DNA from 2 places in the Shewanella sedimentimangrovi genome. Region 1 is predicted to be linked to the other one. Evidence: predicted binding sites of a transcription regulator. Region 1 holds the regulator's gene; the other holds the start of a gene.
What was found. The regulator MetJ, encoded in region 1, represses methionine synthesis genes. The targets are predictions, from matches to a motif close to TAGACGTCTAGACGTCTA.
Positions count from the first base shown of each region.

Region 2: metE (5-methyltetrahydropteroyltriglutamate--homocysteine S-methyltransferase) is a predicted target of MetJ. The motif match lies at 4,488-4,505, and genes of this name have one in related genera.

Region 1 is NZ_CP071502.1:3,606,968-3,622,759, reverse strand. It holds gene JYB85_RS16155 (conjugal transfer protein TraF) at 1-983, shown strand, start outside; gene JYB85_RS16150 (sulfite exporter TauE/SafE family protein) at 980-1,708, opposite strand; gene metJ (met regulon transcriptional regulator MetJ) at 1,784-2,098, opposite strand; gene metB (cystathionine gamma-synthase) at 2,314-3,480, shown strand; gene JYB85_RS16135 (bifunctional aspartate kinase/homoserine dehydrogenase II) at 3,490-5,883, shown strand; gene metF (methylenetetrahydrofolate reductase) at 6,045-6,938, shown strand; gene JYB85_RS16125 (hypothetical protein) at 7,068-7,283, shown strand; gene JYB85_RS16120 (cysteine-rich CWC family protein) at 7,283-7,483, shown strand; gene JYB85_RS16115 (SRPBCC family protein) at 7,580-8,113, shown strand; gene JYB85_RS16110 (endonuclease) at 8,169-9,791, opposite strand; gene JYB85_RS16105 (alanine/glycine:cation symporter family protein) at 10,422-11,801, shown strand; gene JYB85_RS16100 (flavohemoglobin expression-modulating QEGLA motif protein) at 11,846-13,201, opposite strand; gene JYB85_RS16095 (hypothetical protein) at 13,329-13,508, opposite strand; gene JYB85_RS16090 (CHASE domain-containing sensor histidine kinase) at 13,766-15,792, shown strand, end outside.
Region 2 is NZ_CP071502.1:3,128,949-3,144,740, forward strand. It holds gene JYB85_RS13815 (substrate-binding periplasmic protein) at 1-550, opposite strand, end outside; gene queG (tRNA epoxyqueuosine(34) reductase QueG) at 702-1,886, shown strand; gene JYB85_RS13825 (dodecin) at 1,890-2,099, opposite strand; gene metE (5-methyltetrahydropteroyltriglutamate--homocysteine S-methyltransferase) at 2,144-4,423, opposite strand; gene JYB85_RS13835 (LysR family transcriptional regulator) at 4,586-5,488, shown strand; gene JYB85_RS13840 (HDOD domain-containing protein) at 5,552-6,280, opposite strand; gene JYB85_RS13845 (GDSL-type esterase/lipase family protein) at 6,444-7,034, opposite strand; gene JYB85_RS13850 (TonB-dependent receptor) at 7,129-9,087, opposite strand; cobalamin riboswitch at 9,174-9,372, opposite strand; gene JYB85_RS13855 (hypothetical protein) at 9,422-9,865, opposite strand; gene JYB85_RS13860 (hypothetical protein) at 9,852-10,016, opposite strand; gene JYB85_RS13865 (DUF805 domain-containing protein) at 10,176-10,520, opposite strand; gene JYB85_RS13870 (MOSC N-terminal beta barrel domain-containing protein) at 10,837-12,672, shown strand; gene recJ (single-stranded-DNA-specific exonuclease RecJ) at 12,674-14,398, opposite strand; gene dsbC (bifunctional protein-disulfide isomerase/oxidoreductase DsbC) at 14,477-15,202, opposite strand; gene xerD (site-specific tyrosine recombinase XerD) at 15,309-15,792, opposite strand, start outside.

The DNA of each region.
Region 1 (15,792 bases):
GGCTTGATGCGGCCGACAAGGACGACATGATAGACAAGATAGATCTGCTGCAGGATGACTACGATGCCTTGCAGACGGCTATTGATAATGCCAATCCCACCGCAGTTGATACCTATCGCAATGCCCTGGTGAGTGATCTGGAATCACTGCAGGACAACAACGCCTATCTTAGTGGTGGTATTGGCTTGAGCGTCAGCATGCCTTCCAAGGGAATGGGCTGGGCCGTCATTTACAAGAGTTATCTGGATGGTATTGGCATAGCGGATATCAGCGACGCCGATATAGTACTGCTTAACAGTGTGGATCCGGTCAATCCACCGCAAATTGGGGATTTGACCTCCCAGGGCCGGGTTATAGCCGGTGCCATATCAGATATCGGGGTGGCGGTCAGTATGCCGCTGTCGATTGTTAATATGCCGGTGACAGTGGGGGTTACCCCAAAAATCCAGCGCCTCGACAGCTTCAACTATGGTGTCAGTGCCAACAATTTTGATGAAGGCGATTTCGATGGCAGCGACTACAGCAACGATGAAACCGGTTTTAACCTGGATGTGGGTATCGCCATTGAGCCCATGCATGGCATGGTCATAGGTCTTGCCGGCCGCAACCTGATAAAGCGGGAGCTGGACACAGTTGAGTCAGAAGGTATTCAGGCCACCTACAGAGTGGGGCCAACAGTGACCGTTGGCGTGGCTTACCAGTGGGATGGTTTTACCGTAACCACGGATTTGGATCTGCTTGAAAATGAAAAGTTTGTCGACATGGAGGGTACCCAGTATTGGCGTGTGGGCGGTGAATACCAGGCCATGGACTGGTTGGCGTTACGGCTGGGCTACCGCCACGATCTGAATGATGTGACCGCCAATCTTTATTCCCTCGGCACCGGTTTTGCCATAGGCAAGAGTTTTAAGCTGGATCTCAGCGGTATGTTCGGCAATGACAATGCCTACGGCGCGGCACTGCAAACCTCCTATCACTTCTAACCAAGCAGGCTGGCCAGCGACTTAAAGGTCAGCAGCAGGGCGCTTAAGGAACATAAAACCAGGGTCATCACCCTGGTTTTATTTTTATCAACCCTGTGGATCATTTTCCCGGCCAGCAGGTAGGCCAAAATGACACCGGGCAGCAGTTGCAGCGACCACCACAAGTGCTCAGTGCTCAGCAAGCCTGCCAAGGCCAGAATCACCAAAGCAATCAGGGAGCTGAAGATAAAAAAGGCCGACAGTGCCGCCCGGAATTTACCGGGATCCTTGCCCGCCAGCAACAGCGCCATCGGCGGGCCGCCAATGGCGGCTATGGTGCCGAATACCCCGGACAGGGTACCGGCCGCGAACAGGGTCAGGCGGTTCACCGGCAGTTCGAAGCGTTTAAGGCTGAGCAATACGGCGATGGCCACAATGGCGGCTATGGCCAGCCCCAGTACATCCTGTGGAGCCAGGAGTAACAGGGTGGCACCCAGCAGGCCGCCGGGAACCCGTCCCAGCAGGGCATATTGCAGACCCTTGAACTCCAGTTGACCGCGCTCCCGCACCAGGGTCAGCAGGGCAATGGAGAAGCCCATGACTATCACAGGGGCCGGCACCAGTCGCGGCTCCAGCAGATACAACAGCGGACTGGCTACTACAGCCAGACCAAAGCCAATCAGACTTTGGATCAGGGCGCCACTGAAGATGATCAGCAGGGCCAACAACCAGGTAACAGGATCCATCAAAGTACTCCGGGGCCAAAAACACACAAGGATCGCCGAGCGATCCTTGTGTGTTTATCTTTCATTGACAGGAGTTTACTCCATGTCTTCCCATTCGATTCCCATCTCATCCATCAGGCGCTTGGCTTCGGCGGGGATGCTGTCGGGTTTGTCTTTTGACAGGTCGTCATCATTGGGCAGCGGTTGGCCCGTGTAGGCATGTAAAAAGGCCTCACACAGCAATTCACTGTTGGTTGCATGACGCAGGTTGCCGACCTGGCGACGGGTGCGCTCATCGGTCAATACTTTCAACACTTTCAAAGGAATGGAAACGGTAATCTTTTTAACCTGCTCATTCTTCTTTCCGTGCTCAGCATAGGGGCTGATGTATTCGCCATTCCATTCAGTCATTGACTCACCTGTGATATCCGAAATTCGGTGCCGATTTTAAACCCTTACAAACTACAGTCAAATAATTGCTGCTAAAACGCCCCATCTGTGGGCTCTCGCCAACAAGTATAGACGTCTAAAAGTCTGGATGCCTATTGACCTCGGTATAATTGCTGAGTTAATTTAGACGTCCAGACATCCATTGTGATGCGCAAGCGTATTTTGAGGATCCGAGTATGACAGAGCGTCGAGCCGCAACCATAGCCGTACGTCAGGGCATTGAGAGTGACAGCCAGCATGGTGCCGTGGTACCGCCCATCTACCTGTCGACCAATTACAGTTTTGACGGTCACACCCAGCCACGGGCATTCGACTACAGCCGTTCGGGTAATCCCACCCGCTCCCAACTTGGAGAGGCCCTGGCCCAATTGGAGCATGGCAGCAGCGGTATCATTACCTGCACCGGTATGGCAGCCATCACCCTGGTGACCAGTCTGCTCGGAGCCGATGATTTATTGGTGGTACCCCATGACTGCTACGGCGGCAGCTATCGCCTGTTCACCAACCTGGCGAAGAAAGGCCAGTTCCGCCTGCTGGTGGTCGATCAATCGGATACGGCGGCGCTGGATGCGGCCCTGGCCCAAGGACCGGCCATGGTATGGCTGGAGACTCCCTCCAATCCGCTTTTGCGGGTAGTGGACATAGCCGCCATTGCCGATGCCGCCCACAAGGTGGGCGCCAAGGTGGTGGTGGACAACACCTTCCTCTCGCCCATATTGCAGCAACCCTTGTTGCTGGGGGCCGACATAGTGGTGCACTCCACCACCAAGTACATCAATGGCCACAGCGATGTGGTCGGTGGCGCCGTGGTGTGTCGCGATGCCGAGCTGGGGGAACGCCTGCATTGGTGGTCCAATACCCTGGGACTCACAGGCGGCGCCTTTGACAGCTACCTGACCCTGCGCGGGGTGCGCACCCTGGCGGTGCGGGTGCGGCAGCACCAGGCAAACGCCGAGCGCATAGTGGCCCGTTTGGCTGCCAGCGAGCTGGTGCGCAAGGTGTATTACCCCGGGCTCAAGGATCACCCTAGGCACGAGATTGCCGCCCGGCAACAACAGGGCTTTGGCGCTATGCTGAGTTTTGAGCTTGAAGGTGGCCAGGAAGAGCTGGTGGCCTTTCTCGGGGCGCTGCAGTTTTTCAGCATCGCCGAAAGTCTCGGTGGGGTAGAGAGCCTGGTGGCAGTGCCCGCCACCATGACCCACAGGGCCATGGACAGCGATGCCCGCGCCGAGGCCGGGATCAGTGACACCCTGCTGCGTTTGTCGGTGGGGATTGAAGATGTGGAAGATTTGCTGGCCGACATAGAGGCCGGACTCGCCGCCGTGGCGGCCTGCAAGCAATAGGAGCCTGATGTGGCACGATGTCATTTACATAAATTCGGTGGCTCCAGCCTGGCGGATGCGGACTGTTATCGTCGGGTGGCCCATATACTGCTGACCCAGGGGCGCAGTGACGATCTGGTGGTGGTGTCGGCCGCCGGCAAGAGCACCAATTTTCTCTATCGTCTGCTGGAGCTGAGCGACAAAGGTGCCCTGTGGCAGGAAGAGTTGCAGCAGCTGATGGGCTATCAGCAACAACTGATTGAGCAGTTGCTCAGTGCCGAACAGGCCCGCCACCTGCGTGAGCGCCTGGCCACGGACAAGGCCCAGTTGCAGACCCTGCTGGCCCTTGGTGAACGCAACGACTATCAGGTGAATCAGGTGGTCAGTTTCGGCGAGCGCTGGTCGGCTCGTTTGATGGCGGCGCTGCTGCGTGAATCCGGCGTGGCGGCAAGCCACGTGGATGCCTGCAGTATACTGGTGGCCGATGAGGGCGCTGTGCCACAGATTCGCACCGCCGAGTCCCGTGCCAAGGTGCAGGCGCTGCTGGCCGAACATCCGGACGAGCGCTTGGTGATCACCGGCTTTATCTGCGCCAACAGCCGCGGCGATACCCTGCTGCTGGGCCGCAACGGCTCGGATTTCAGCGCGACCTTGATTGCCAGCCTGGCCGATATCGACCGGGTCACCATCTGGACCGATGTGGAAGGGGTGTTTAACGCCGATCCCAACAAGATCAATGACGCCAAGTTGCTGGCCAGCATGTCACTGGCCGAGGCCGACCGCCTGGCCCGTCTGGGTTCGCCCGTGCTCCATTCCCGTACCCTGCAACCCCTGTTTGACACCCGGGTCAGCATGGCGGTGCGCTCAAGCTATGCGCCACACACCGCCTTTACCCTGGTGGCGCCCTCAAGCTCCCGCGCCAGCGCCCCCGTGGTGACCAACCTTAACGAGGTGGCCTGTTTCAGCCTGACCCTGGGCGGTGACTGCGACACCCTGCTGAGCCAGCTGGCAGAAGCCGGTGTGGCTCCGCTGGCCTGGTGGCCCGCAGCCAATGGCCGATTGGAACTGGCCTATATGCCCGAGCTGCAACGCCAGGCCCTGAACCAGCTCAATGCCCTGGCGCCGGAGCTGGAGATCAGTGACATCAGCGTCGCCACGGATCTCGGACTGGTGGCCCTGGTCAGCGCCGATGCCCACTTATATCGCCGCGGCTTTGCCCGTTTGCTCAGTCGTGAGGCCAGGCCCCTGTATCAGGACGGTCTCAGCCTGGTGACCCTGGTGCCCAAGAATCAGGTGACCCTGTTGACCCAGAAGGTGCACAGACGCTGCGCCGGGCCGCGCAAACGCATCGGCGTGGTGCTGCTTGGGGTTGGCAACATAGGCGAAGCCTGGCTGGATCTGTTTCGCCGCGCCGCCACTTCTTTGGGGCGGGAATTGGAGGCCAGTATTGAGCTGCTGGGTTTGGTCAGTTCCGGCAAGGCACTGATTGATGGTCAGGGCATAGATGCCGGCAACTGGCGCGATCGTTTCGCGGTAGAAGCGCACGAATGGGACTACCCAAGCCTGTTTCAACAGCTGGAGGCCCTGGAATGCGACGAGCTGGTGGCCCTGGATATCAGCGCCAGTGCCGCATTGACGCTGCAATATCCAGAGCTGTTTGCCCGCGGCATTCATCTGGTCAGCGCCAATAAGCTGGCCGGCTCAGGCCCGCTGCCTTTCTACCGTGAACTGAAACAACAGCTCGGTAACCGCAGGCTTTACTGGCGCTATAACGCCAGCTGCGGTGCGGGATTGCCGGTGCAACATGCGCTCAACGATTTGCACAACAGTGGCGACACAGTGGAGGCGGTCGGCGGTGTGTTCTCCGGCACCCTGTGCTGGTTGTTCGAACACTATGACGGCAGCCGCCCCTTCTCCGAACTGGTACTGGAGGCCAAGGGACTCGGTATCACAGAGCCCGATCCCAGGGACGATCTCTCTGGCCGCGACATGCAGCGCAAGCTGTTGATCTTGGCCCGTGAGATAGGCCTGGAGCTGGAGCTGGACGATATAGAGGTGACATCGCCGGTGCCAGAGGCGCTGGCCGCCTTGCCGCTGTCCGACTTCCTCGGGCGGATCAGCGAGCTGGATGCCCCCATGCTGGCTGCCCTCAATGCCGCCCGGGATGAGGGCAAGGTGCTGCGCTATGTGGCGGCGCTGGACAGGGCCGGCGGGCGCGTGAGTGCCAAGGTGGGACTGAGCTGGGTTGAGCCGGACCACCCCTGGGCCAACCTGACACCGGGTGACAATGTGTTTGTGATCCGCAGCGCCTTCTATCAGGGCAATCCGCTGATCATCCGCGGACCCGGTGCCGGCCGTGAGGTAACAGCGGCGGCGGTGCAGTCGGATCTGGCGCAGATCTGCCACGAGCTGTTACAGGAATAAGCTTGGCTGTGGGTGATAAGGGACGCATTGGCGTCCCTTTTGTTTTTAGGATGGGCAAATTGGCGTTTTTTACGCTTGACTTGAATTGAGATTGCTCTAGTATGTGGACGTATAGACGTCCAAACGCCCGAACGTCCATTTTAGCAGTCGAGGAATATTTAATGGCTTTTCATCACGCACAACATTCTCACTCCCTGAACCAGAGTCTGGCTGAGCTCAATGGCGAGATTAATGTGTCATTCGAATTCTTTCCTCCTGCCACCCCCGAAATGGAAAAGCTGCTGTGGAGCTCCATTCGCCGTTTGGAACCGCTCAAGCCCAAGTTTGTTTCCGTGACCTATGGCGCCAATTCCGGGGTCCGTGACCGCACCCATGGGGTGATTGAGCGCATCCAGCGCGAGACGGACCTGATAGCGGCACCACACCTGACCCTGGTGGATGCCAGCGATGAGGAGCTGCTGGGGCTGGCCAAGACCTATTGGAACAGCGGTATCCGAAACATAGTGGCGCTGCGGGGCGATCTGCCCGCCGGCAGCCCCAGGCCAACCCGCTTTGCCGCGGATCTGGTGCGTTTGCTGCGCAGCGTCGCCGACTTCGATATTTCCGTGGCCGCTTATCCCGAGGTGCATCCCGAGGCCGCCAATGCCCAGGCGGACCTGATTAACCTCAAGCGCAAAATCGATGCCGGTGCCAACCGGGCCATTACCCAATTCTTTTTCGATGTGGAGTCTTACCTGAGATTCCGCGACCGCTGCGTCGCCGCCGGCATAGATGTGGAAATCGTGCCCGGAATACTGCCGGTGACCAACTTTGTGCAGCTCAAACGCTTCGCGGCCATGACCAATGTGTCGATTCCCGCCTGGTTGCACAAGCAGTTCGAGGGGCTGGAGGATGACGCCGGTACCCGCCAGCTGGTGGGGGCCAACGTGGCCATAGACATGGTCAAGGTGCTGTCGCGGGAAGGGGTTAAGGACTTCCACTTTTACACCCTTAACCGCGCCGAACTCACCTACGCCATCTGCCATACCCTTGGGGTCAGACCCCAGCAGGGGTAACGGCAGCAGGGCTCCCATACGGGGGCCTTTTGTTTTTGGCGACCATGGGCTAGGCTGTGTAACGGCCCTCTGCAGTCAGGTTTGATTCCGACCGTGGGGGGAATGCCGGATCAAAAAGGAAGCCAAGCCATGGATGAGCAGAGCGTACACGAATTTCATATGGAAAAATTACCGCTGGACATCAGTAAGTTACTCCTGTCGCTGATGTTAATGTCCAGCCTCTATCTGATGTCATTTACCACAGAAACCCTGCTGGGCATGTTCCTCTGGATAAGTTGCGGCTGTTATGGCCTGCTGTCGCTGTTCGGCCTGTTGTGGCGCCTCTGGTGCATGGGTCGATCCTGATGCGCGAGACCCTTTGCCCCTTGTGTGGTCAATCCAATCTCTGTGCCCTGACCCAAGGCCAAAGCATTGACCAATGTTGGTGCCTGAACGCCAAGGTGCCCAGGGCGCTGCCAAAGCGCCGGGATGCCTGTTTGTGCCAGACCTGCTTGCAACGCCTGGCCGAGGAAGAGGCTCTGGGGATCAAGCGCCTGGATGCTTAATTGGTAACTGCTTGAAAAATGGCTATACTTTTTCAGCAAAATCCAATTTCGTCGCTGCAACCACTTTGGCAATCGGCAACCCATAACGGAGCTACCATGCTGAAAAAAATCCTGCTGTTTTTACTGCTGCTGTGCGCCATCCCCCTGGTGGCGGCACTCTTTATCAGAAAAGAGTACGCAGTGACCACGTCCATCGTCATAGATAAGCCGGTTGTTGAGGTTTATGACTATGTCAAATATCTGAAAAATCAGAATAACTATAGCAAGTGGGCCAAGATGGATCCCAAGGCGAGACTGAGTTTTCGCGGTACGGATGGCACAGTGGGCTTTGTCTCGGCCTGGGACAGTGACAACCCGGATGTGGGCCGTGGTGAGCAGGAAATTACGGCCATGGTGCCGAACAAACGCATCGACTATGAGCTGAGATTCTTAACCCCCTTTGAGGCCACAGATCTGGCCTTTATGACCACTGACGCGACGGCCGAAGGCAAGACCCTGGTGAGTTGGGGCTTTCGCGGCCATATGGATTATCCGATGAACCTGATGTTGGTGCTGATGGATTTTGAAACCATGATTGCTGACGATCTCAACACAGGACTTGGCAACCTCAAAACCCTGCTGGAGCAATAATCGCATCCCATAAAAAGGCCCCTTTAGCAGGGGCCTTTTTCATTGCAGGCTTCTGTTACTGACCGCAGGCGCTGCCGAAGATGCTGTTGGCCCAGGCCGGATTGTCGATGAAGGGGTTGCGGTTGTGCTGCCACTCATAAACCCGGTTATTGCGGCGCCGCTCCCAATCGCTGACGGGATCCTGATTGTGCCAGCTAAGCAGGGTGCAGAGGTCACCGAGTTTTGGCTCGTTGGTGCCTGTGGTGCCTTGGACCGCGATCAGATCCGGCGTGTTGCTGCTGTCGCCGCCCTGATAGCGGACATCCATATAGAGCACCATGCGCGCCACATCGCCCTTGACCGCGTCGGCGGGTTCAAAGCTGTCGGTATCGGTTTTGTTTTCAGGTGCCTCGGAGAGCGCTGTGCCACCCAAGGCAAAGTCCTTGTTGCCGCGGCTGCTGTTGACCGTCACGTCCGCCGGACGCAGGTGGTGAAGGTCGGTGTAGGCGTGCTGGCTGCTGTCTGGGAAGCCATGGCTCTTGGCCCAGACGTGCTCCCGGTTCCAGGCATCCAGCGAACTGCTGAGGCCGGCACGGTTGGTCTTGGGTTCAGAGCGACCTGTGTACAGCAGGATCACATTGTCAGTGTTGGCGGGATCTTCATCCGTGTAGTTGAGGCCATCCCACACTTGGGTGTAGGTGTAGCGGGTATGGTCGCGGATGATGAGATTGAGGCTGGTCTTGAGCTCGTTGCCACTCTTGCCTATGGCTTGGGCGTAATAGGTCTCATAGCTGTAACCTGCAGGATCCGGCTCAGTACCACCGCCGGTGCCGCCGCCGGTACCCGCATCCGTGTCGTAGTCGAGCTGCAGCGAGGCGCCGCTGAAGGCCTCATAGGCCTGCAGTTTGATGTACCAACGACCTTCCTGGACCGTGGCAATCTGGCATTGCTCGTTGTTGCCGCTCAGATAGGGGGCGCAATCGTACTGGCTGGTACTGGGTTCGCTACCAAAGCGCACATAAAGGTCGGCATCGCCACTGCCACCGGACAGGGTCACCGCCAGATTGCTGCTGCCGGCCGGGATATCGGCGACAAAGTCCAGCGCCTGCCCTTGGGCGGCACTGAGATTGGTCCTGACTTCGCCCTTGGACAGCAGATTTTCGGTCGGCAACGGCGCGCTGCAACCGGCGAGTGTGCCAGAGCCCGGGGTGCCGGCGCTGGTTGCCGCGGTCCAGTCGGCTTCCGTCTGGGTGTTGACTATGGTGGTGCGCTCCAGCGCCACGTCACGCACATTCAGGTTCCAGCCGCTGACGCCCCCTTCCCAGGCCACCAGATCCACCTGCTGGCCATTGAGGCTGAGTTTCACGAAATCGCCCGAGTTACCAAGGCTGAAGGGCAGGGGAGCGAAGTCGGGCGCCTTGCCAAACAGACTGGTGAATCCGGCGGCGTTGATGGCCAGGCTGTAATACTTGCCCGGTGCCAGGGTGCCACTGAGGTTAAGGCTGCTGCTGTTGTCGCTGAGCTGATATTGACTCAGGTCAACCGGGTCGCAGCCCGAGTTATAGAGTTCGATGAATTCCTCGACGCTGTCATTGTTGGGGGCGTCGTAAAGCACTTCACTGATAAGCAGCGCGCCATGGACATGGGTGCTGAGACCGGCCAGCAACAGGGCTGCGGTCAGGGTTGGTTTTGTAATCATCCTAGTAAGTCTCGCAATTATAGTTTTGGCATCCTGCGTATTGAATCCCTGCAACTCCTTTGTCTGGGGCTTTCGCGGAGCCGAGTATGCCACAACCAATTTGCGTGTTAATGCTTTGTTTATTTGAAACTTTTATTTCAAATATGCCCTGAGAAAGGCGTTTTCATGGGTGATGTTGGCGACTAATTGAGCTGAATTGGCTGCTTTATGCGGGATTAGCTGCATTTGGCGACGAGTGGAGAATATTGACTGCATAAACAACATGCGAGCCTTATATAAGTTGTCAAAATCTTTAAGCATGCTGTGAGTAAGTAGATTCTAAGGTGATTAAGCGTGCCTTTATTTTGAATAATTACTCATTGATGGTGTGCGGTTTTGTTGCGGAATTGCAAGTTTATTTGCCATAAGAGAACCAAAGCACGGCTATAGAATAAATGCTCCAACTTACGACTGAATTGATTGCTGGTTTTTTAACCGCCTTAAACCAGCGCTCACCCCAATAGCGGCACATGAACAGAGTTGGTTTTCAATTGTTAACTTTTCGTTGTACTCTGGGGCTCTTTATGGCCTGCTGCCCGAGGCGCGGCCCTTGCCAATAACAATAAATTCGATAATTACCATGAGGTGCGAATGGAAGCCGTAACTGCATTTGTAAATATGATCAATGGCGTGGTGTGGGGCACTCCCATGTTGGTCATGATCCTGGGTGTTGGTTTGTTTCTGTCCCTCGGCCTGCGGCTGATGCCAATCCTGAAGTTGGGCACAGGCTTTCGCTTGCTCTGGTCCGGTCGCAGTGCGTCAAAGGAAGGCGCTACCCAGGGGGAAATCACTCCCTTCAACGCTTTGATGACTTCTCTCTCTGCCACCATAGGTACGGGGAACATCGCCGGGGTGGCGACCGCCATCTTTGTCGGCGGCCCCGGCGCCCTGTTCTGGATGTGGTGCACCGCTTTGGTGGGAATGGCGACCAAGTTTTCCGAGGCCGTGTTGGCGGTTAAATACCGTGAAGTGGACGACAACGGCAATCACGTTGGCGGCCCCATGTACTACATCAAAAACGGTTTGGGCAGTAAGTGGACCTGGCTGGGGACGGCCTTTGCGCTGTTTGGCTCCTTCGCCGGTTTCGGTATCGGCAATACAGTGCAGGCCAACTCGGTGGCGTCGGCGCTGGAAAGCAATTTCGGAGTTCAGCCCTGGGTAACCGGCGTGGTGATGATGATCCTGGTGGGCCTGGTGCTGATGGGCGGTATCAAGCGTATCGCCGAAGTGGCTGGCAAGCTGGTGCCTCTGATGACCATTTTCTATATCACAGCCGGTCTGGCGGTACTGATTGTGTATATAGATCAATTGCCTGCGGCCCTGCTGTTGATAGTCAAAAGTGCCTTTACTCCTGTGGCGGCCCAAGGCGGTTTTGCCGGTGCGGCTGTGTGGGCGGCGATTCGTTTCGGGGTGGCCCGCGGCGTATTCTCCAACGAAGCCGGTCTTGGCAGCGCGCCCATAGCCCATGCGGCGGCCCAGACCAAAAATCCCGTGGCCCAGGGCTTGGTGGCCATGCTGGGGACCTTTATCGATACCATCATCGTCTGCTCCATTACCGGTCTGGCGATTGTCGTCTCCGGTAGCTGGACCTCGGGCGAGAACGGCTCTGCGCTGACCTCCTATGCCTTCTCCCACGCCTTGCCATTCGGTAACTACATAGTGGCCGTGGCCCTGGCCATCTTTGCCTTTACCACCATTTTGGGCTGGAGTTTCTACAGTGAAAAGTGCGTCCAGTACCTGCTTGGCGTCAAGGCGATCAAACCCTTCCGCTTGATTTGGACCCTGGTGGTGCCGCTGGGCGCCATCAGTTCGCTGGACTTTGTTTGGTTGCTGGCGGACACACTCAACGCCATGATGGCGATCCCCAACTTGATTGCCCTGACACTGCTGAGCCCTGTGGTGTTCGGCCTGACCCGGGAGTACTTCCTGCAAAAGCGTCAGGCGGCAGCCCAGGCACAAGAAGCCAAGTGATGGGTTAACCCAAATAAAAAAGGATGCCTTGGCATCCTTTTTTGTTATTCGACCGTACTGTCGAACTCAGTCTCTTCCTGCCCGGCATACAGGGGCTCGACATTGGGCAGTATTTTGAATTGGCGCTGGAAGTGGCGCTGCACCCCCTTGAGGTTGATATTGCCAAGTCCCGAGGCGAAACCAAACCAGGCATAGAGGCCACTGTAGTCTTCGAACATGGGTGGCAGGTAGCGCGGCGCCGTGAGTATGCCGTCCCGGTATGCCAGATACAGGGTGGGAATGTCCTCAATGGCCAGCTTGCCAAGGAACAGCATGGGGATCAGTTCCGGTAAGCCCGAGGCGATGGCGCTGCGGATAAAGTTAACGTTTTCAACGTAACCGCGCACATAGGAGATGTCCTTGGTGAAGCAACTGCCGCCGGCTACCATGCCGCCGCGAAACACCCTCTGGGTCACCCGGTAGCTGTCCTTTTCACTCAGTCCCTGCTCACGGAAATTGCGGTAAACCTCGATAAAATCGGCGCCCTTCTCGGCCATATCCACGGCCGCGACCCTGTCGCTGATGCGCCTGGCCCGCCCCGGGGTGGAGCTTAAGGTCAGCATTTCCAGCAGTACGGCCAATCCTTCCTGGGCGGCGGCCACCCGGGGGGAGCCAACACTGAGCCAGGTGGCGTGGGGCTGAGCCCGGCCATTGAGTGTGGTGCCCACATGCACCCAGCCTTCATGGACTTCATACACATTCAAATCGGCCTGGCTGAACATGGCCTTGCTGTTGATTTTAACCGTATCGCCACCCACAGCGGCATCGGACACTATGCCGTCGCTGAGTCTGACCCGCATATCATCACTGTGGAAATAGCGATCGAGCCGCTGGCTCAAATCGTCCACGGCTGCGGCGGCATCTATGGTTTTGGGGTGCTGCTTGTTCATGTGGCCCGCCGCCGGCAGGGAAAAGATATAGGACAACCGGTCGCCCAATTGTCTCAGGGTATGGCGATCTCCATGCAGTTTATTGGCGGCACTGCCATAGAGTTGCTGGCTCAGGCGGCCAAAGGTTGGGGTTCCCCTGTGGGTCAGCATGTCTATGACCTGGCGGTATTGCTCCACATTGGCCACCAACAGACGCCCCAAGGGATCCTGTTTGCCGAGGGTCTTGTGAATGTTCTGCTTGAGCTGCTTTAGCTCTTGTTGCACCTGGTGGGGGGCAAAAGGTAGGGGCAGTGCGTCGTAAAAGTCCTTGTTTATGGCCGGCAGTTGGCTGCCCCCGGTGGCGAGAAAACGTTGCTCCATTTCCCTCGGCCATTTGATGGCGTCGAGGATTTTAATGGGGGCTTGCAACTGCACCAGGGTATCTGAAAACTGGCGTAACTGCTGACAGTAGAGTTGTCTGGCGGCAGACATGGGATCACCGAAAGTCTTAACATCTGAAGACTTATGATAGCCTGTCACCAGGAGCTTAGCTATTAAGTCACTGAAATAGATGGGCTAACGCTAATATGATTGGAGCCGCCGTAGCGGCCCCATGGGGTTAGAAATCATCCTCGTCCACGCCCAGCGCTTTGCGCAGCTCGGCACGTTCCAGATAATCCTCCAGGCGCCGCTTCACTTCGCGTTTATGCTTGAGCGCCTTGGCGGCCTGGGCATTTCTTGGGGAGGTCAGTTCTTCAATTTCAGTATCGTTGGGCACGACTTCTACTATATGAGCCATAACGAATTCCTCATGCTGTCCTAAAGGCATTTCTAGCCAATAAATCGAACTTGGAAAAGCAAAAAATTTTGCTTTTAGCAGTAAAAAATTCTGAATTTGGTGCCGATCACGAATTTCCCATGGGCAAATTAAGCGGACTACTCCTTTGGCATTATAGTTGAGCAGTTTGCTTGGTTTTACCTTGTAATTTCCTGATCCCTTGCCAAAACTTATTGGCAGCTAATTCACTTTCTGGCAGGGAACAGCGATTGGCCATTATGGATGATGTCAGGCAAGCGCAACGACTCAAGTTCACGCCGTTTCGGGCCCCCGCTTCGGTCTGGCTGATCATGCTTGGTGCGGCGCTGTTTTGTGTGTCGGCCTGGTACCTGTTTCATCGTTATATCAACGAACGTGGTGAAGAACGTTTCCATGCCCAAGTTGTGTCCCTCGCCAGATCCATAGACAGTCGGATGCTGGTGTATGAGCAGGTACTGCGCAGCGGTATTGGTTTGTTTATGTCATCCCATGAGGTGTCCAGGGATGAGTGGCGGATTTATGTTCAAAATGCCAGATTGCAGCAGTATTACCCCGGCATCCAGGGCCTGGGATACAGCGTTATTCTTACCAAGGACCAATTAGCCAGCTTTATTGAGTCGGTACGGGCCGAAGGTTTCCCCGATTTCAAGGTGTACCCCGAGGGCGACAGGCCCATTTACCATTCCATCCTTTACCTTGAACCCTTCGATTGGCGCAATCAAAGGGCCTTTGGCTATGACATGTATTCGGAGGCCCGACGTAAAGAGGCCATAGACAGGTCCATTTTGACGGGAAATGCCTCCGTGTCGGCCAAGATAGTGTTGGTGCAGGAAACCGCCCGGGATACCCAGGCCGGTTTTTTGATGTATCTACCTTTGTATGACAATGTGGCCAGTGTCGAACGTCGCGCTAAGGGCGTGATTTATGCGGCGTTTCGGATGCAGGATCTGATCAACGGCATCATAGGCGAGGATTTTGAAGGCCTGGTGCTGAGCATTTATGACGGTGAAGCGCAAACAGCCGCCAATCTGATGTTTACCAATGATCCCAGTCCGGGTGTCCCTCTGAGCTACAGCCAGGTTAAAGCTATCAATGTGGGGGGGCACAATTGGTTACTGCAGGTCGGCAGTCGTACCGATTTTGTGTCCGAGCAGGAATATGTGCAAAGTCTGCTGATGCTCTTTTTAGTGGCGGTGTTTTTGCTCTTGCTGCTCTACTTCCTGCTCAATAACGCCAAGGCCAGACACCAGGAAGCGCTGTTTGCCACCGAAATCCTCTCCAATGAAAAACGCTTTCGTTTGGTGATAGAGGCCTCGCCCTGTGCTCTTATCATGACCGATACCCGCGGCCTGATCACCTTGGTGAATGCCCATACGGAACAGTTGTTTGGTTATGCGCGGGATGAGCTTTTGGGGCGCAGTGTCAATGTGCTGCTGCCGGACGTGTTGCAGCAGCAACATGAAGAGCACATGCGCGGCTATCTGGCCAATCCGATTGCGAAGAAGATGTCTCTGCGGGATGAGCTCTTCGGTCGTTCCAAGGATGGCCGACGGGTGCCCATAGAAGTTGGCCTGACCCCAGTTCACTTTGCCAATGGCATTTCTGTGCTGGCCACCATCAATGACGTGTCGGAACGTCGTCGTATTGAAGAGCAAAAAAATAAATATACCAGAGAGTTGGAGCGGATAAACAAGGAGCTCGACAGCTTTGCCTACATAGCCTCGCACGATCTCAAATCCCCCCTGCGGGGCATAGAACAATTGGCCGAGTGGTTGAATGAAGATCTGGCGGACAATGCCAGCGAAAACGTCCGCAAGTACCTGAAGTTGATCAAGAGCCGCATCCAGCGCATGGCCATGTTGCTTGACGGTCTGCTGGCTTTTTCCCGCATTGGCCGGATAGAGGCCGAGCTTAATCAGATCAATTGCGCCGACCTTATCAGTGAAACCTTCAATTTGGTGGCGCCCCCGGAGGGTTTCTCTCTGACTCTGGAGGGCATGGTGCCGAATTTCATCACTGCCCGGGTGCCATTGGAAATGGTGTTTCGCAACCTGTTTGCCAATGCCATCAAACACCATGACTTGCCCCAGGGGCACATCAATGTGACTTGGGCGTTGGAGGGAGAGATGATCCGCTTCTGTGTGACCGATGACGGCCCCGGGATCCCGGCGCAATACCATGGCAAGGTATTTGCGATATTCCAAACCCTCAAGCCCAGGGATGAAGTGGAAGGCAGTGGCCTGGGGCTCTCTCTGGTAAAGAAAGC
Region 2 (15,792 bases), 480 kb from region 1:
AGGGACCAATAAAAAGATCCGCGTGGCACCAAAATCGGATCCGCCCCGCCAATAGCTGCCGCAGGGATTGATCCGGAAATGCGGCAATCAGCAGCCCCGGGATCTTGCTATCAAGTAACAACTTTTCTGCCGGCGAGCCCCGGTAAGCGCCTATGGTTCCCAGAGAGGCGGCCTCGGCCAAATCCTTGGGGCGACTGGCATCATTGCTGAGGGCATACAGATGCATACGCACTTCGGCAAAGGGACCGACAAAATCGAACTGCTGACGCCGACTGTCATTGAGGGAGGTAGGAAACAGCACAGTATTGGATTCCCGCAATGCCATGGCATAGCCTCGGGCCCAGGGCAGGACCTCCACCTCGGCGCCCTCCCCCAGCTGACGCTGGATAAGCCTGGCCAGCTCCACCGAAAAACCGCTGGCCTGGCCATCTGCGTACTGACTTAAAGGCGGCAAAGGCTCGGTTAGCAGCTTCACCGTCTGCGGCAGCTCTGCCGCAGCCCCGGAGAGGCTGCTCAATACACTAAGTAACAAGATTGCCAAAGTGCGCATAAGGCTCCCGAAGAGTTATAGGAGTGACAGGAACTTGCACCCACACTACAGCATAGGGGCACTCTGACCAATCCCACAAGCTGTGAGCCTGACGTCAGGGCCTGAAGCTGCTATTATGCGGCTCAATTTTCCCCCTTGCGGAGCAATTCCCATGATCCCAGAACCGCACCATGTTCCCGACAGCAGTGAGTTGCAGCAACTCAGCCTGCAGATTAAACAGTGGGGCAAGGCTCTGGGATTTGCCGAGGTTGGGGTCACAGATACCGACCTGAGCGCCGAAGAGCCGAAATTTCAGGCCTGGCTCGACAATGGCTTCCACGGCGACATGGCCTATATGGCCAACCATGGCATGATGCGCGCACGCCCCGCCGAGCTGCACCCGGGCACCCTCAGGGTGATTGCGGTGCGCATGGATTATTTACCCGAGCACGCCGGCTTTGCCAGCAACCTCAAGGATCCTGAGCTGGGATACATTTCCCGCTACGCAGGAGGTCGTGACTATCACAAACTGATGCGCAACAGGTTAAAGAAGCTTGGTGAGCAGCTCGATGGCGCCCTGGCGGAACTGGGAGCAGCCCCTTCCAACTTCCGCCCCTTCGTCGACTCGGCCCCCATTTTGGAGCGGCCTCTGGCGGAAAAGGCCGGTATTGGCTGGACGGGTAAACACTCACTGATTTTGAGCCGTCAGGCCGGCAGCTGGTTTTTCCTGGGTGAACTGCTGATTAACCTGCCGCTGCCGGTGGATATTCCGGTCAAGGAAGAGTGTGGCAGCTGCGTGGCCTGTATCACCACCTGCCCCACCGGCGCCATAGTGGCCCCCTATGTGGTAGATGGCCGCCGTTGTATTTCCTATCTCACCATAGAGCTTGACGGCCCCATTCCGCTGGAACTGCGCCCCCTGATGGGCAACCGCATCTATGGCTGCGATGACTGCCAGCTGATCTGCCCGGTGAACGCTGAAGCGCCACTGAGCCTTGAGAGTGATTTCCAGATCCGGCCTCAGCTGCGCCAACCCAAGCTGCTGGAGCTGTTTGCCTGGAGCGAGGGGGAATTTCTGGCCAATACCGAAGGCAGCGCCATCCGCCGCATTGGCCACAGGCGCTGGCTGCGCAATATTGCCATCGCCCTTGGTAATGCACCGGCGAGCGAAGCCATAGTCGCCGCCCTTAACGCGCGGCGAGACAGCGCCGAAGTGGATGACATGGTGCGTGAACACATAGACTGGGCGCTTTCTCGCCAACAAGAGGCACTCCAGCAACAGGAACTGGCACTGGATGCCCGTAAAACGGCACGCCTTATCCGCTGCATTGAAAAGGGCTTAGCCAGGGACGCCTGAACCTCAGGGCTGATCCAGGGTAAAGCCCACCTTGATGGTCACCTGCCAATGGGCAATCACCCCGGCCTCCAGGTGGCCCCGGGTTTCCACCACCTGAAACCACCGCAGCTTGTGCAATGACTGGGCCGCGGATTCAATGGCATTTTTGATGGCATCATCGGATCCGATGGCGGAAGAGCCTGTCAGTTCAATGATTTTGTAGGTGTGATTCATGGGGGACCTCCAGTGCACTGAGGGAACCCCCTGAGTATAGTTGCTTAAGCCGGCAGCGGGCAGCGACGACGCAATTCCCGACCGGCAGCCACCATATTGCGCAGTGCCGGTTCCACCTCATCCCAGCTGCGGGTCTTAAGGCCACAGTCCGGATTGATCCACAGTTGCCGCAATGGGATCCGCTGTGCGGCCCGTTCCATCAGCGCCACCATGGCCGCCACATCGGGGATATTGGGCGAGTGGATGTCGTAGACGCCGGGGCCAATCTCGTTCGGATAATCAAAGGCCTCAAAAGCGCCGAGCAGCTCCATGGCTGAACGACTGGTCTCTATGGTGATCACATCCGCATCCATGGCCGCGATGGCGGCTATGGTGTCGTTAAACTCGCTGTAACACATATGGGTATGGATCTGGGTTTCATCCCGCACACAGGCCGCGCTGAGCTTGAATGAGGCCACGGCCCAATCCAGATAGTGCTGCCACTGGTCGCGCCTTAGCGGCAAGCCTTCGCGGAACGCTGGTTCATCAATCTGGATTATGCCTATGCCGGCAGCCTCCAGATCCGCCACCTCATCCCTGATGGCCAGCGCCAGCTGGGTGCAGATAGTCTCACGACTGATATCTTCCCGGGCAAAAGACCAGTGCAGCAGGGTGACGGGGCCGGTGAGCATACCTTTAACCGGTTTATCGGTCAGGCTCTGGGCAAATTCGGCCCACTCCACCGTCATGGGTCTGGGGCGGGACACATCACCATAGATCAGCGGCGGTTTAACGCAGCGGCTGCCGTAGCTTTGTACCCAACCGTTTTTGGTGAAGCCGACGCCGGCCAATTGCTCACCGAAATACTCCACCATGTCGTTGCGCTCCGCTTCGCCATGGACCAGCACATCCAGGCCCAACTTAAGTTGGCGCGAGATGCTGTCACGGGTCACCTGCTGCAGCTGATGACGATACTCAGCCTCGGCCAACTCCCCTTTACGCCAGCGATTGCGCAAACTGCGGATGGCCGCTGTTTGGGGAAAAGATCCTATGGTGGTGGTGGGCAACAAGGGCAGCCGCAGCTTCGCCTGCTGTTGCTGTTGTCGCAACACGAACTCACTGTCGCGCTCAAAATCTGCCTGACTCAGGGCTGCAATACGCCGGGCGACGGCGGTATCGGCGGCCAAACGCTTGGCCTCGCGGCGCGCCTTGCAACGCTCAATGATGGCCCTGGCAGGCTCGGATGCCGGGGTTTGCAACAGCTGCTGCAGCTCATTCAATTCATGCAATTTTTGTTTGGCAAACGCCAGTTGTTGCCTGAGCTCAGGTGCCAGGGCGGTTTCGACGTCCAAATCCACCGGCGAGTGCAGCAGCGAACAGGAGCTGCCGAGCCACAGGCGCTCGCCAAGGGCGTCTGCCACCGGTACCAGGCGCTTGGCAAGCAAATCCAGATCGGCGGCCCAGACATTGCGACCGTTTATCACCCCGGCGCTCAGTACCTGCCCGGATTGCAGCAGCGGCAGAAAATCGTCCAATTGCTCCGGGGCCGACACCAGATCCAGGTGCAAACCGGCGACCGGCAAGGCAGCCACCAGCGCGCTGTGGTGAGCAATGGAGCCGTAGTAGCTGGTCAGAAGCAGCTTGGGAGCCGCTTGGCTTAGCGCCTCGTAGGCCGGGGCAAAGGCCTGCTGCCAGTCCTTATCCAGATCCAGTGCCAGTATGGGCTCCTCAATTTGCACCCAGGCTACGCCCTGGGCTTTGAAGCGCGCCAGCAGCTCGCCATAGGAGTGCAGCAATGCCGGCAACAGGCTCAGCTTGTCAAAGGGCTCGCCCTGAGTCTTGGACAGGTACAGGAAAGACAGGGGACCCAGCAGACAGGGCTTGGGATCGTAGCCAAGGGCCTTGACCTCTTCCACCTCATCAAACAACTGCTGCCAGGCGATGGCAAACTGCTGGTCCCGATGCAACTCGGGCACCAGGTAGTGATAATTGGTATTGAAATACTTGGTCATCTCGGCGGCCGCGGCGCTCTTGCCTGTGGGCGCCCGGCCACGGGCGACCCGAAACAGGGTGTCGAGATCTATGGCATCACCATCACGGTGACGCTCGGGGATCACGTTCAGGGTCGCCGCCAGGGTCAGCACCTGATCGTAAAAAGCGAAATCCCCCACCGGCAATTGCTCGACCCCGGCTTCCGCCTGCCACAACCAATGCTGACGGCGCAGCCGCTGCCCCTGCTCCAGCAATGCCTGCTGGCTGATTTCACCGCGCCAGTATTGCTCCAGGGCGAACTTCAATTCCCGGCGCCGACCTATTCTTGGAAAACCTAGACTATTTAATTGCATATTGTATACCTTGTTGATGTAATATGAGCAAATTGCAACCAAGGCCCGGTTGACATATTCTCAATGGGCGTCTGGACGTCCAGAAGTTTATTGTGGTAGTCTCAGGGCAAGCAATCGAATTGGATTCACGGGCAACATGAGCAACATTCATGTGGAGAGAAAATGATAGAGCTGAGACACCTGCGCACCTTGATGGCACTCAAAGAAAGCGGCAGCCTGGCGGCTGCGGCAAAGAAACGCTTTGTCACCCAATCTGCGCTATCCCATCAGATTAAAGAGCTGGAAACCCGGATCAATTCACCGGTGTTTGTGCGCAAGAGCAAACCTTTGTCTTTCACCCAGGAGGGCTCACGCCTGCTACATCTGGCGGAGGAAATCTTGCCGCGGGTGATGGAGACGGAAACGGATCTCAAGCGCGGGCTGGATCCAGACAGCAACCGGCTCAGGGTGGGTATTGAATGTCACAGCTGTTTTCGCTGGCTGATGCCGGTCATGGAGGCGTTCAGAGATCAGTATCCCCATGCCGAGCTCGATATTTCCAGCCGCCATCTGTTTGATTCCCTCAATGCCCTGGAAACAGGGGAACTGGACATAGTGCTGACCTCGGATCCCGTGCCCGGCCACACCCTGGCCTATCAGCACCTGTTTGATTTTGAGGTGAAGCTGGTGGTGGCCAAGGATCATCCGCTGGCCAGTTTACCCTACGTGGTGCCGCAGCAATTGGCGGGCCAGCCCCTGATTAGCTATCCGGTACCGCTGGAGCGACTGGACTTCTATCGACTGTTTCTGGAACCGGCCGGCATCGAGCCCGGCCCCCAGAAGTGCAGCGATCTGACCTCTGTGCTGCTGCAGCGTATCGCCTGTCAGGAAGGCGTTGCCGCCCTGCCGAATTGGTCCATCAGTGAAGCCCAGGGACTGAGCCTCACCAGTCTCAAGCTGGGGATTGAAGGGCTGAAACGCCCGCTGTTCGGTGCCTATCGCCGCGATGCCGGCGCATCCAGATTGATCCAGCACTGGCTGGAACTGGTGGCCGGCGAAGGTTTGGCGCGTCAGGGCAACCGCTGATAAGCTATTTATGTGAAATAAAAACGCCTGCAACTGCAGGCGTTTTTATTAAGCGAAGCTCACTCAGAGCGGATTGAGCAGCAGGCCACGCATGGACAGTACTCGGCGCAAGATCAAACCCGGTGAATTGGGGTTGCGGGTCTGGCGCAGGTTATGGGCAATCATAAATTCATCTTTGAGCTCTTCATCCAGCCCCAGGGACTCAAAGGCCTCCAGGGTCAGGGTTTGCTGCTGGGTATCTATGATGCTCTTGATGATGCCCAGGGGGAAAGATTCTTCCGACTCGGCATTGAGATACGCAAAAGCGGTCAGGGCGATGATTTGACCAAAGACACTGAACAGCGCCAAGGTCTGGACTTCATCGGGATCTATCTTAACCCCATCCATCTCGATTAAGCTGTCTACCGCAGAAGCAGCAATGCTCTCGGTCAGGCGCCAGTAGCCCTGCACCAACTTCTTATAGGGCTGGGGCAGCTCATCGAGCCTCTCCTTGAGGTAGAAACTGAAGGCATAACGATAGATGTTTATCTGCCCCAGACGGATCAGGGCATCCTTGAGGCTGCGGGTCTTGCCGGGATTGACTGTGGCCACCTGAGCCGTGGTGCTGCGCCACAACAGATGGGCCGCCAACGCAGGATCGGTGGACACTATATCGATCACATTGCGTATGTCTCCATCGGCTATGATGGCCTTTTTCAGCGGAACCAAAATACCCCGCCGCCCGATCACCTGCTCTTCATTGGCAATGATGGCCCTGATCTGGGAAAACACCTGATGCTCAAGCTCAGTCATGTAACACTTTTAAACCTTTTATCCGGGGAACCCTGACAAATGCCGTCGGCAAAGGACCGCATCCATCCCACCTCGATTTTTAATTATCGGGGAATTTACCCACAAAATCCTGCCTATGGTCAAGCTGTATTCCATTGTTACCACTAAATTTCGTGAGCCGCATTTAAAAGGCACCGCTGGCCTGCAAATTGACAAATACCGCCTCGGCCAACGCCTGGTATCCTTGGTTGTTGAAATGCACCCCATCCGACTTCATGCCCGCTGTCGACAACAGATCACTGACAGTGTCGTCCAGCAACGGCAAACCATACTGGTCAGCCAATTCTTCATACAGGGGCATGGGCGACAACAACAGGGATTTATCCGGCACTGCCAACAGCAGCACGGGCACCTGTCTGGTCCGGGCCGCAAGGATCATACCTTCAAGATTAGCCTTTAATTGGCTTTTATCGAGTCCCCTGAGCACATCATTACCGCCTTCAAGCAACAGCAGCAGATCCGGCTGAGTCTGGTCCAACACATCGGCGATACGTGCCAATCCCTGGGCGCTGGTTTCACCTGAAATGCCGGCGTTGATCACCTCACACTCACACAGGGCCGACAGCATTGCCGGGTAATCCCGCCCCTCGCCCGCCCCCACACCCTGGGTCAGGCTGTCACCAAAGGCCAGGATGCGCGCATTTTCCCCCAGATAAGGCAACTTGGGGCCAGAGCAGCCACAGAGCAAGAGCAGAAACAGCAGGGTTCGCCGCACAGGAATTCCGGTTCAATTTGCAACTTACTCATTTATCGCCGAAAAAAAAGCCGGACACAAGTCCGGCCTTTCATTTGCACAACAGATTTGCGGATCAGAAATGGTATTTGATGCTGGCGCTCACCATCCGGCCACTGCCGGGATAATAGCCATTGCCCCAATCGCTGTAATAACCGGCGCTGACATAGTCCTCATCCAGCAGGTTGTCGGCACGGACACTGGCCAGCCACTGACCGCGGCGATAATTCAGCGCCAGGTTGACCAGGGTATAGGCATCCAGTTTGTCCGCCAGATTGGCGTTATCCCCTTCGATATAGCGTTTACCCGTGTACTGGGCATCCAGATACAGCTGCCAGTTGTCGTCCAGATCATAGCTGGCAAAACCGCGACCACTGTGGCGGGCCACCCAGGACAACGCCTTGCCGTCATTGCTTCCTGCGGTAAAGAAAGCATCGGTAAACTGATAGTCCAACCCCAACGCCAGGGCATCCAGGGGCTGCCAATCCAGATCCAGGGCCACACCATAACGGCGCGAGCTGTCGGCATTGACGTTGGCGCCATTGAAATACGCGCTTGGATCTGGCTTGGGTGCGGAGGGATCCCAGACGATTTCATCCTCAAGGTCGAGACGGAAAGCGCTCAGGCGCAGGCTGTAACCCTTGCTGTGATAATCCCAGCCGGCCTCATAGGAGCGACCGGTTTGTGGATCTAGGCCCAATACGCCCTCGGATGTATAGGCCTGCTCATCCACCTTGGCGAAACGGAAGTTGTCTTCCGCCCTCAGGTAAAAGCGCTGCTGCTGGTTGGGACGGTAATTGAGGCCCAACTCCAGCGCATGGGCATCGTTGTCCAGGTTCACACCGGCGGGATAAGTTAAGTCGTCACGCAGCTCGTCCCTGACCTCGGCGTAGCGACCGCCAATCACGTAGCTGAGGCTGGAGCTCAAGGGCACACTGGCCTGCACAAAGGCTGCCGCCAGCTTTTGGGTGTTGGACCTGTCCATGTATGAGTAATCAAACTTGGACTCGCCCCGTGACAAATCGGCCCCGGCAATCAGCTTAAGCTCGCCGGCTTGGATATCATAACGGCCGCTGAATTTGGGACTCAGGCTCAACAGACGTCTTTGGGTGTTGCCCTTGGATCCAAAACTTATCGAATCCACATCCGTGCCGCTGTAATCGGCATCCAGCAGCAAACGCCAATGACTGGACAAGGCCTGCTGATAGCCCAGGCGGGCATTGCGACTGATGCTGTGGTTGTTGTCTGTTATGCCGTCATAGGCAGCTTGGCGGGGATTGTCCCGGAACTGCTCGTCTGTCAGCGCCCCGGCCAATTCACGCTCATCATCATTGAAACCGGCCTCTATAAACAGGCTGCGCTCCCCCTGCTCGTACTGCACCCGCGCCAGCAGGGCACTGGTTTCACTCTCGCTGTGGTCGCGATAGTTATCGCTGTCACGACGATTGGCCGTCAGGTAATAACGCCAGTTGTCGTTGATCGCTCCGGCGTAATCACCGCGAGCCTCATAGGTGGCATAGTTACCAGCCAGCAATTGCAGCGAGCCACTGCCTGCATCCGGTGCCTTGGTGACTATGTTAATCACCCCACCCACGGCCTGATCGCCGTAAAGCACCCCGGCGCTGCCGGAGAGAATTTCAATACGCTCCACCTGGTTGAGGGCAATGGCATTGAGATCCGGTGCGGCGATATCAATATTGTTCAGCCGACGACCGTCCACCAATATCAGGGTATTGCTCGCGGCTTGGCCGGCAGCGAAGCCACGCATGGCCAGCACAGGGCCGGCACCATTATCGCTGAGCTGAATGCCGCTCTGGCCCCGGAGCAGTTCGCCCAGGCTGGTGGCACCACTCATGGCAATGGCGGCAGCGTCTATGACATTGACGTTGGCGGCGAGGTTCAGCGGCGTATCCGCGCTGCGGCCTATGACCACCAGGGTATCTGTGGTGTTGGAATTGCCTTCTGCGGCCTGGACGGCGAAGGTGCCGAGCAGCATGCCGGTAAGAAGGGCGAGAGATGTTGGATGTGAACCCATTAACCTTTGACTCCATCAAGGAAAACGGGGCAAAAGTGCCACGATGGCCCAAGGCCGGTCGCACCCGCAGATCTGCCCACCGAAATCTGGGGATAACCTGGAGGGCCGGTCTCCGGACTTTGGTTAGGGCCGATTGGCCTGCGATCATAAGCTTTAAACGCCCATTAGCTTTAAAGGCCAGGGCGCGCCGGGATCTCACCATTTACCGTTGCGGGGGCAGTGCCGGAATTGCGCCGGCTTCCCGATTATCCCGAACATTCGGGCACCCGGAAGGTTGACAACCCGCCGAGTGTTGGCGGGCCGGCGCATTATAGACATCTATATGGATAAATGTCTAATTGGATTGGTTAAGCTTGATGGGCTGCAAGGGCGCAATAAACTCCCGGTAATTGCTGCCGTTGAGCGGGACATTGGCTGCGGTAAACTCAAGGCCGCGCATGGATTTGTGCATCAGCAGCAGATCTTCGCCGCCACCCAGCACGGCGTAATAGCCTATTTCGCCCCGGGACGACGACTCACCATGAAGATGCGTATCCGGCATGCGGCTGCAGCCGAGTATGGCCTGAAATCCGGATTGTTCACCGGTTGCCATCTCGAGCGCCCCCAGGGGTTCATACACCATTTCCCCCAGACAACTGGCCTTGTAATTGTTTGTGAAGGTTTCGAAAAAGGCCTTCGGCGTTATCCTGTCGCCCATGCCATGGAACCCCTGGACACAGACCAGGCTGGTCCAATCGGCCAAACGCTGCTCCTGTGGCAGGAATTCAGCGCTGAACATACAACAATTCATCGGTGCCGACCTGGCGCCAGTTGTCAGGCAATTGAAAATTCAATACGGTATCGTAAACTTTCAGCTCTTCCGCCCCGGCAGGGAGCTGAGCAGCAACCAATGCCGTCAAACCTATCCAAACAATATTATTCCACTTCATCATTAAACTCCCTGTTGTGTGCCGACTTTCCCTGTCCACATGACCCAAGCGTCACAATCTTAATCGCAGATTGTGTAGCTATCATTTCCTTTAAGCATTAAATGTCAAGCAGATAAAAAAACGCCGCAGCTGCGGCGTTGTATTTTTGCCGGTGTGTCTTTATGCCAGCGCTTTGGGATTTGCCCCATAGACATTGGTTTCGGCACTGTCCTGCACCATAAAGATCAGCAGCACTATCCAACCTATAACGGGGATGAAGTTGAGCAGCTGCCACCAACCGCTGCGGCCGGTATCATGCAAACGCCTGGCGCCCACGGCCAGAGACGGCAGCAATAGTGCCAGGGCAAACAGGTTCACAATCCAGGATGCACCCAGCAGATAGTCAAGACCGGCCAGCAGGACATAAAAAATCAAGTAAAACAGCACAAACATCCAGTATTCGGTACGACGGGCGCGCCCGGTGAAGTCGGCGTACTTGACGATGGCACCAATAAAATATTGCATTCCAGCTCCTTAATTGGGAATTCCCACTTTAATCCTTTAACATCAACATACTACACCTATTTGGTGCTGAGATTCACTTTACCACGTTAGGCACCGAGGCCAAGTCGTTATTTAGACTGACAAAACTGGTGTGACCAGATACAAGCGTAAAAAATAGGTTCTGCTTCAGCAAGGTAGGATTTCCAAATATGCTTCCGGTCCGGCGAAGTCCCATCCATGGACCGGCCGGGGGCAACAAGGTATATTGCCACCACGCAATTCCGTTATCCGCATGTCTCTTTGTCAGCCTGCATGCAAGATTCAATAAGGACGTTTCATGGCCAGCCTGAGCAGTATTCATATCTATCCCGTCAAATCCATCCGCGGCCAAACACTCCCGGAGGCCAGGGTGGCAGAGGAAGGCCTGATTGGCGACAGACGCTTCATGGTGTGCGGCCTCGATGGTCGTTTCTTTACCGCCCGCACGCATCCGAGACTGTCGCTGATCTACAGTGAATACGTCTCGCCACAGGCCGTCCATGCCGGCGCCCTGGAGTTGCACTTTGACGATATGCCCCCCCTCAGGCTGGAGCCAGACCGATTTGCTTCCGCCCCCTTGGCCACCGGTGTTTGGAAAGATAGCTTCAGTGCTCTGACCACCACGAAAGAGGCGGATGCCTGGATCACCGCGGTACTGGGGGAGCCGGCCAAACTGTTATGGCTTGGCGAACAATCGGCCCGTTTTCGCCAACAAACCGGTGGCCGGGTCAGTTTTGCCGATGGTTACCCCTTGCTGCTGATAAGCCAGGCCTCACTGGAAGATCTCAACAATCGCAGCGACCGACTCAATCGGATGGCGCAGTTTCGCCCCAATCTGGTCATTGAAGGCGTTGACGCCTTTGCCGAGGATAGCTGGGACAGGATCCGTATCGGTGAAGTGGAGTTCAAGGTGGCCAAACCCTGCGGTCGCTGCGTGATGACCACCCTGGAGCAGGACAGCACCGAGTTCCATCCGCTGAAGGAGCCCCTCGACACCCTCAGTCGCTATCGTCGCAGCGGCAATGGCGATGTCGATTTTGGCCAGAATCTTATCCCGCTCAATGAAGGAAGCATAAGGGCCGGTGACAGTTTGACTGTGCTGAGCTACAAAGAGCCGCAGCACTATGCCGATGGTGCAACCCCCAAGCGGCGGCTGCGACTTGTCTCCAAGGACACCCTGGCAGCGGACTTTGTCTCGCTGTATTTGCAGGCCGAAGATGGCAAGCCGCTGCCAAACTTTATCGCCGGCCAACACCTCAAGCTGGCCTTTGATATCGACGGTAAGCGCCATATTCGTCGCTACAGCCTCAGTGCCTCACCGCTGGAGCCGGGCTGGCGCATCAGTGTCAAACGGGCCGCCGGAGGGGTGATGTCCAATATCATCCACGACAGATTACAGCCCGGCGATGTGCTGCTTGCTGACCTTCCGTCGGGCAAATTCCGGCTGCGCAGCGGCAAAGCGCCGCTGTTCATCAGCGCCGGTTCCGGCATTACGCCCATGTTATCCATGGCCCGCACCTTGATGCAGCAGGATAAGTTTGATGACGGCAAGCGCTTGGCTGCGGCCCGTTTTATTCACCTGTGCCGCACCGAGGCAGATGTTCCCGAGGCCGAGTTGGCGCACTTAACCGGCGCCGGCATGCCCTTGATGCTGCTGCTCAGCCAGCCAGGTGACGACTGGCCGGGTCTCAGGGGACGACTTGATCGCCATCATCTGCAAGGGATTGAGGATTTGCTGGAGCGAGACGTTTATCTTTGCGGCCCGGCGCCCTTTATGGCCGAGATAGAGCAAGTCTTGTTGTCATTGGGGCTGGCAGCTGATCAGATTCAGCAGGAATTGTTCGGCAAACCCGGCAGGAAACCCAAGCAGGCGCCCAAACAGGTCCGGATCCAGATAGGTGAACAGGTATTTACCGGTGATAATCAGCGACCCATATTGGATCAGGCCGAACAGCAGGGCTTGTCCATGCCCTGGTCCTGCCGCGCCGGGATCTGCAGTGCCTGCAGGCACCAGTTATTGGAAGGGGAAGTGTATCAGCCCAAGGCTCCGGCACTGAGCGCCGCCGAGCGGGCCGAAGGCAAAATCCTTGCCTGCTGCGCCATTCCCCAGGGCGATATCAAGCTCGAACTCTGACTCACAGCGGCTGCAGCTGCTCCACCAGCAGCTGCAGGCTCTGATTGCCGCGAAATTCGTTCACATCCAACCGATAGGCCAGTTGCACCTCGCGTATACCGGCATCGGGCCAGATGGCTGTGTCTATATTGAAGGCAATGGCATCAAGCATCAGGCTGCCACAGCCGGTCTCCAGCACCATTTTCAGATGTTTGTCGCCCACCAGACGCTGTTGCAACAAGCGAAACCGGCCGTCAAATAACGGCTCTTCAAATCCCTGGCCCCAGGGACCGGCGCCGCGCAGCAGCTCGGCAGTCTCCAGGGTTAACCAGCGGGGCTCAAGTTCACCGTCACTCAAAATTTCACCGGTTAACTGTTCAGGCGCCAGCAGCTGCTGCACTGCCTGTTCAAAGGCGGCTGCGAAAGCGCCAAAATCCGTGGCCCTCAGGCTTAAGCCCGCCGCCATGGCATGGCCACCGAACTTGAGCAGCAGCCCCGGATGACGGCTGTTGATCAGTTCCAGCAGATCGCGCATATGCAGGCCCTTGATGGAACGGGCCGAGCCCTTGATTTCGCCATCGCCGGCATCGGCAAAGGCAATCACAGGCCTGTGATACCTGTCCTTAATTCTCGACGCCAGTATGCCGATCACCCCCTGGTGCCAGTCATCCCGGTAAAGGGCTATGCCCCAGGGCAATTCGCTGTCTGCCAGGCTCAGGCGCTGCAGGCTGGCCAGCGCCTCCTGCTGCATCCCGGCCTCCAGTTCACGGCGCTCGGCGTTGAGACCGTCAAGCTCGGCGGCCATGCGTCTGGCCTGCATGAAATCGTCACACAGCAGGGTTTCAACCCCGAGGGACATCTCATCTAGGCGACCGGCGGCATTGAGCCTGGGACCGACGGCAAAACCAAAATCCGAGGCCACAATCCGGGCGGGATTACGCTTGGCCACTTCCAGCAAGGCGGTAATTCCGGGACGACAGCGACCGCTGCGCACCCGTTTGAGGCCCGCATCCACCAAAATGCGGTTATTGGCGTCCAGGCTGACCACATCGGCCACTGTGCCCAGGGCCACAATGTCCAGCAGGCAGGCGAGGTTGGGCTCTGCCAATCCCCTGGAGACAAACCAATCGCGGCTTCTGAGCTCGGCCCGCAGTGCCAGCATAAGGTAGAAGGCCACCCCAACCCCGGCAATGGACTTGCTGGCAAAGGTACAACCCGGCTGGTTGGGATTGACTATGGCATCGGCAAGCGGTAATTCTGCGCCCGGCAGGTGATGATCCGTAATGACCACCTGCATACCGGCTGCCTTGGCGGCCGCCACTCCCTCAACACAGGAAATGCCATTATCGACTGTGATAAGCAGCTCGGCCCCGCGCTCTTTGGCCACCGCCACCAAGGGCACACTCAGGCCGTAGCCAAAGTCAAAACGATTGGGGATCAAAAAGTCGGTGTTGCCGGCCCCCATCATGGCCAGCGCCAGCAGGCAGACGCTGGTGGAGGTGGCACCGTCGGCATCAAAATCACCCACGATCAAAATCTTTCGCCCCGCCGCCATGGCATCGGCCACCAATACGGCCGCCGCTGCCAATCCCTTCATGGTCTCGGGCCTGAGTAAACGGTTTAATTCCGGCTCACACTCTTCGGCCTTGGTTCCGCGTCGGGCCAGCAGCTGTTTGAGCAAGGGATGTAAATGGCTTGGCAGATGACTGTCATCCACCTGGGGGCGTCGGACTATCTGGTGATACACGGGAGAGTGATTTCCTTCGACTGGCATAATGAAAAAGGTGAGCCTGGGCCCACCTTGGTCAACTAAAGCTTACTGTCACTAACGCTTGGCGTGACGTTCCAGATTGTTGTACAGATCCTTGGGCGGCTGATAGCCGGGGATCAGGGTACCGTCTTCCAAGATAAGCGCCGGAGTGCCGTTGATACCGAACGTCGCACCCAGGTTGTACTGCTCGGCAATGTTCGCATCGCAGCTGGCGGCCTTTATGGCCTTACCGGCCTTGGCGTCATCCATGGCCTGGTGAGGATCTTTGGCACACCACACGGCTTCCATTTGCTCGGCGTTTTCAGACGGCACACCCTGACGGGGGAATGCCAGGTAGCGCACTGAGATCCCTAGGTCATTGTATTCAGCCATTTGCTTGTGCAGTTTACGGCAATAGCCGCAAGTGATATCGGTGAACACAGTCACCACATGCTTTTCATCCTTGGCCTTGTATACCAACATCTTGTCTTCAAAAGGCTTGAGCATTTCCATCCGCGGTCCTGCCAGTGCCGCTTCGGTCAGGTTATCCATGCCCTTGTCGAGATCATACAGATTACCGTGGAACAGCTTGCTACCGTCCTCATTGATATAAAGCACACCACGATTGGTGATGACCTGGAAAAGGCCTTTCACGGGCGCTGGCTCGATAGAAAGCACGTCCACCCCCAGGGTGTCGGTCAGCTTTTGTTTGAGCTGCTCAGGCGCTATGGGGGCCGCGATCAGGGTCGCGGGCACCATGACCAGAGAAAAAATCAGGCTTAGGGCAAGTTTCATTTTCATTCCTTATTTGGGGCCTCTAGGCCACCATTTAATTATTTGACCCGTAACAGGGCTGAAAAGTTACAGCCTGGGGCAATTAAAAGCAAACCCGGAATAGCATCGAGCCTCAGCCCCGGGGATGATGTTCACTGTGCAATGCCGCCAAACGCGCCTTGGCCACATGAGTATAGATCTGTGTGGTCGACAGGGAACTGTGTCCCAGCAATAGCTGTACCACCCGCAGATCGGCGCCATGGTTGAGCAGATGGGTGGCAAAGGCGTGGCGCAGGGTATGGGGCGAGATGTTACAGTCGATACCGGCCCTCAGGGCGTAAAGCTTGATTCTGTGCCAAAAGGTCTGGCGGGTCATCTGCTGACCGCGCCGGGATGGAAACACCACCTCACTTTGCCCCTGGGGCAGCAGTTCGGTCCGGCCACGGGCAAAAAAACGCTCCAGCGCCTCAAGGGCCACTTCGCCCATGGGCACCAGCCGTTCCTTACCGCCTTTGCCTGTTACCCGCACCAGCCCCTGACGCAGGCTGATACCCGACATGTCCAGGCTGACCAATTCGGTTACCCGTAGCCCGGTGGCATACAGCAACTCGAGCATG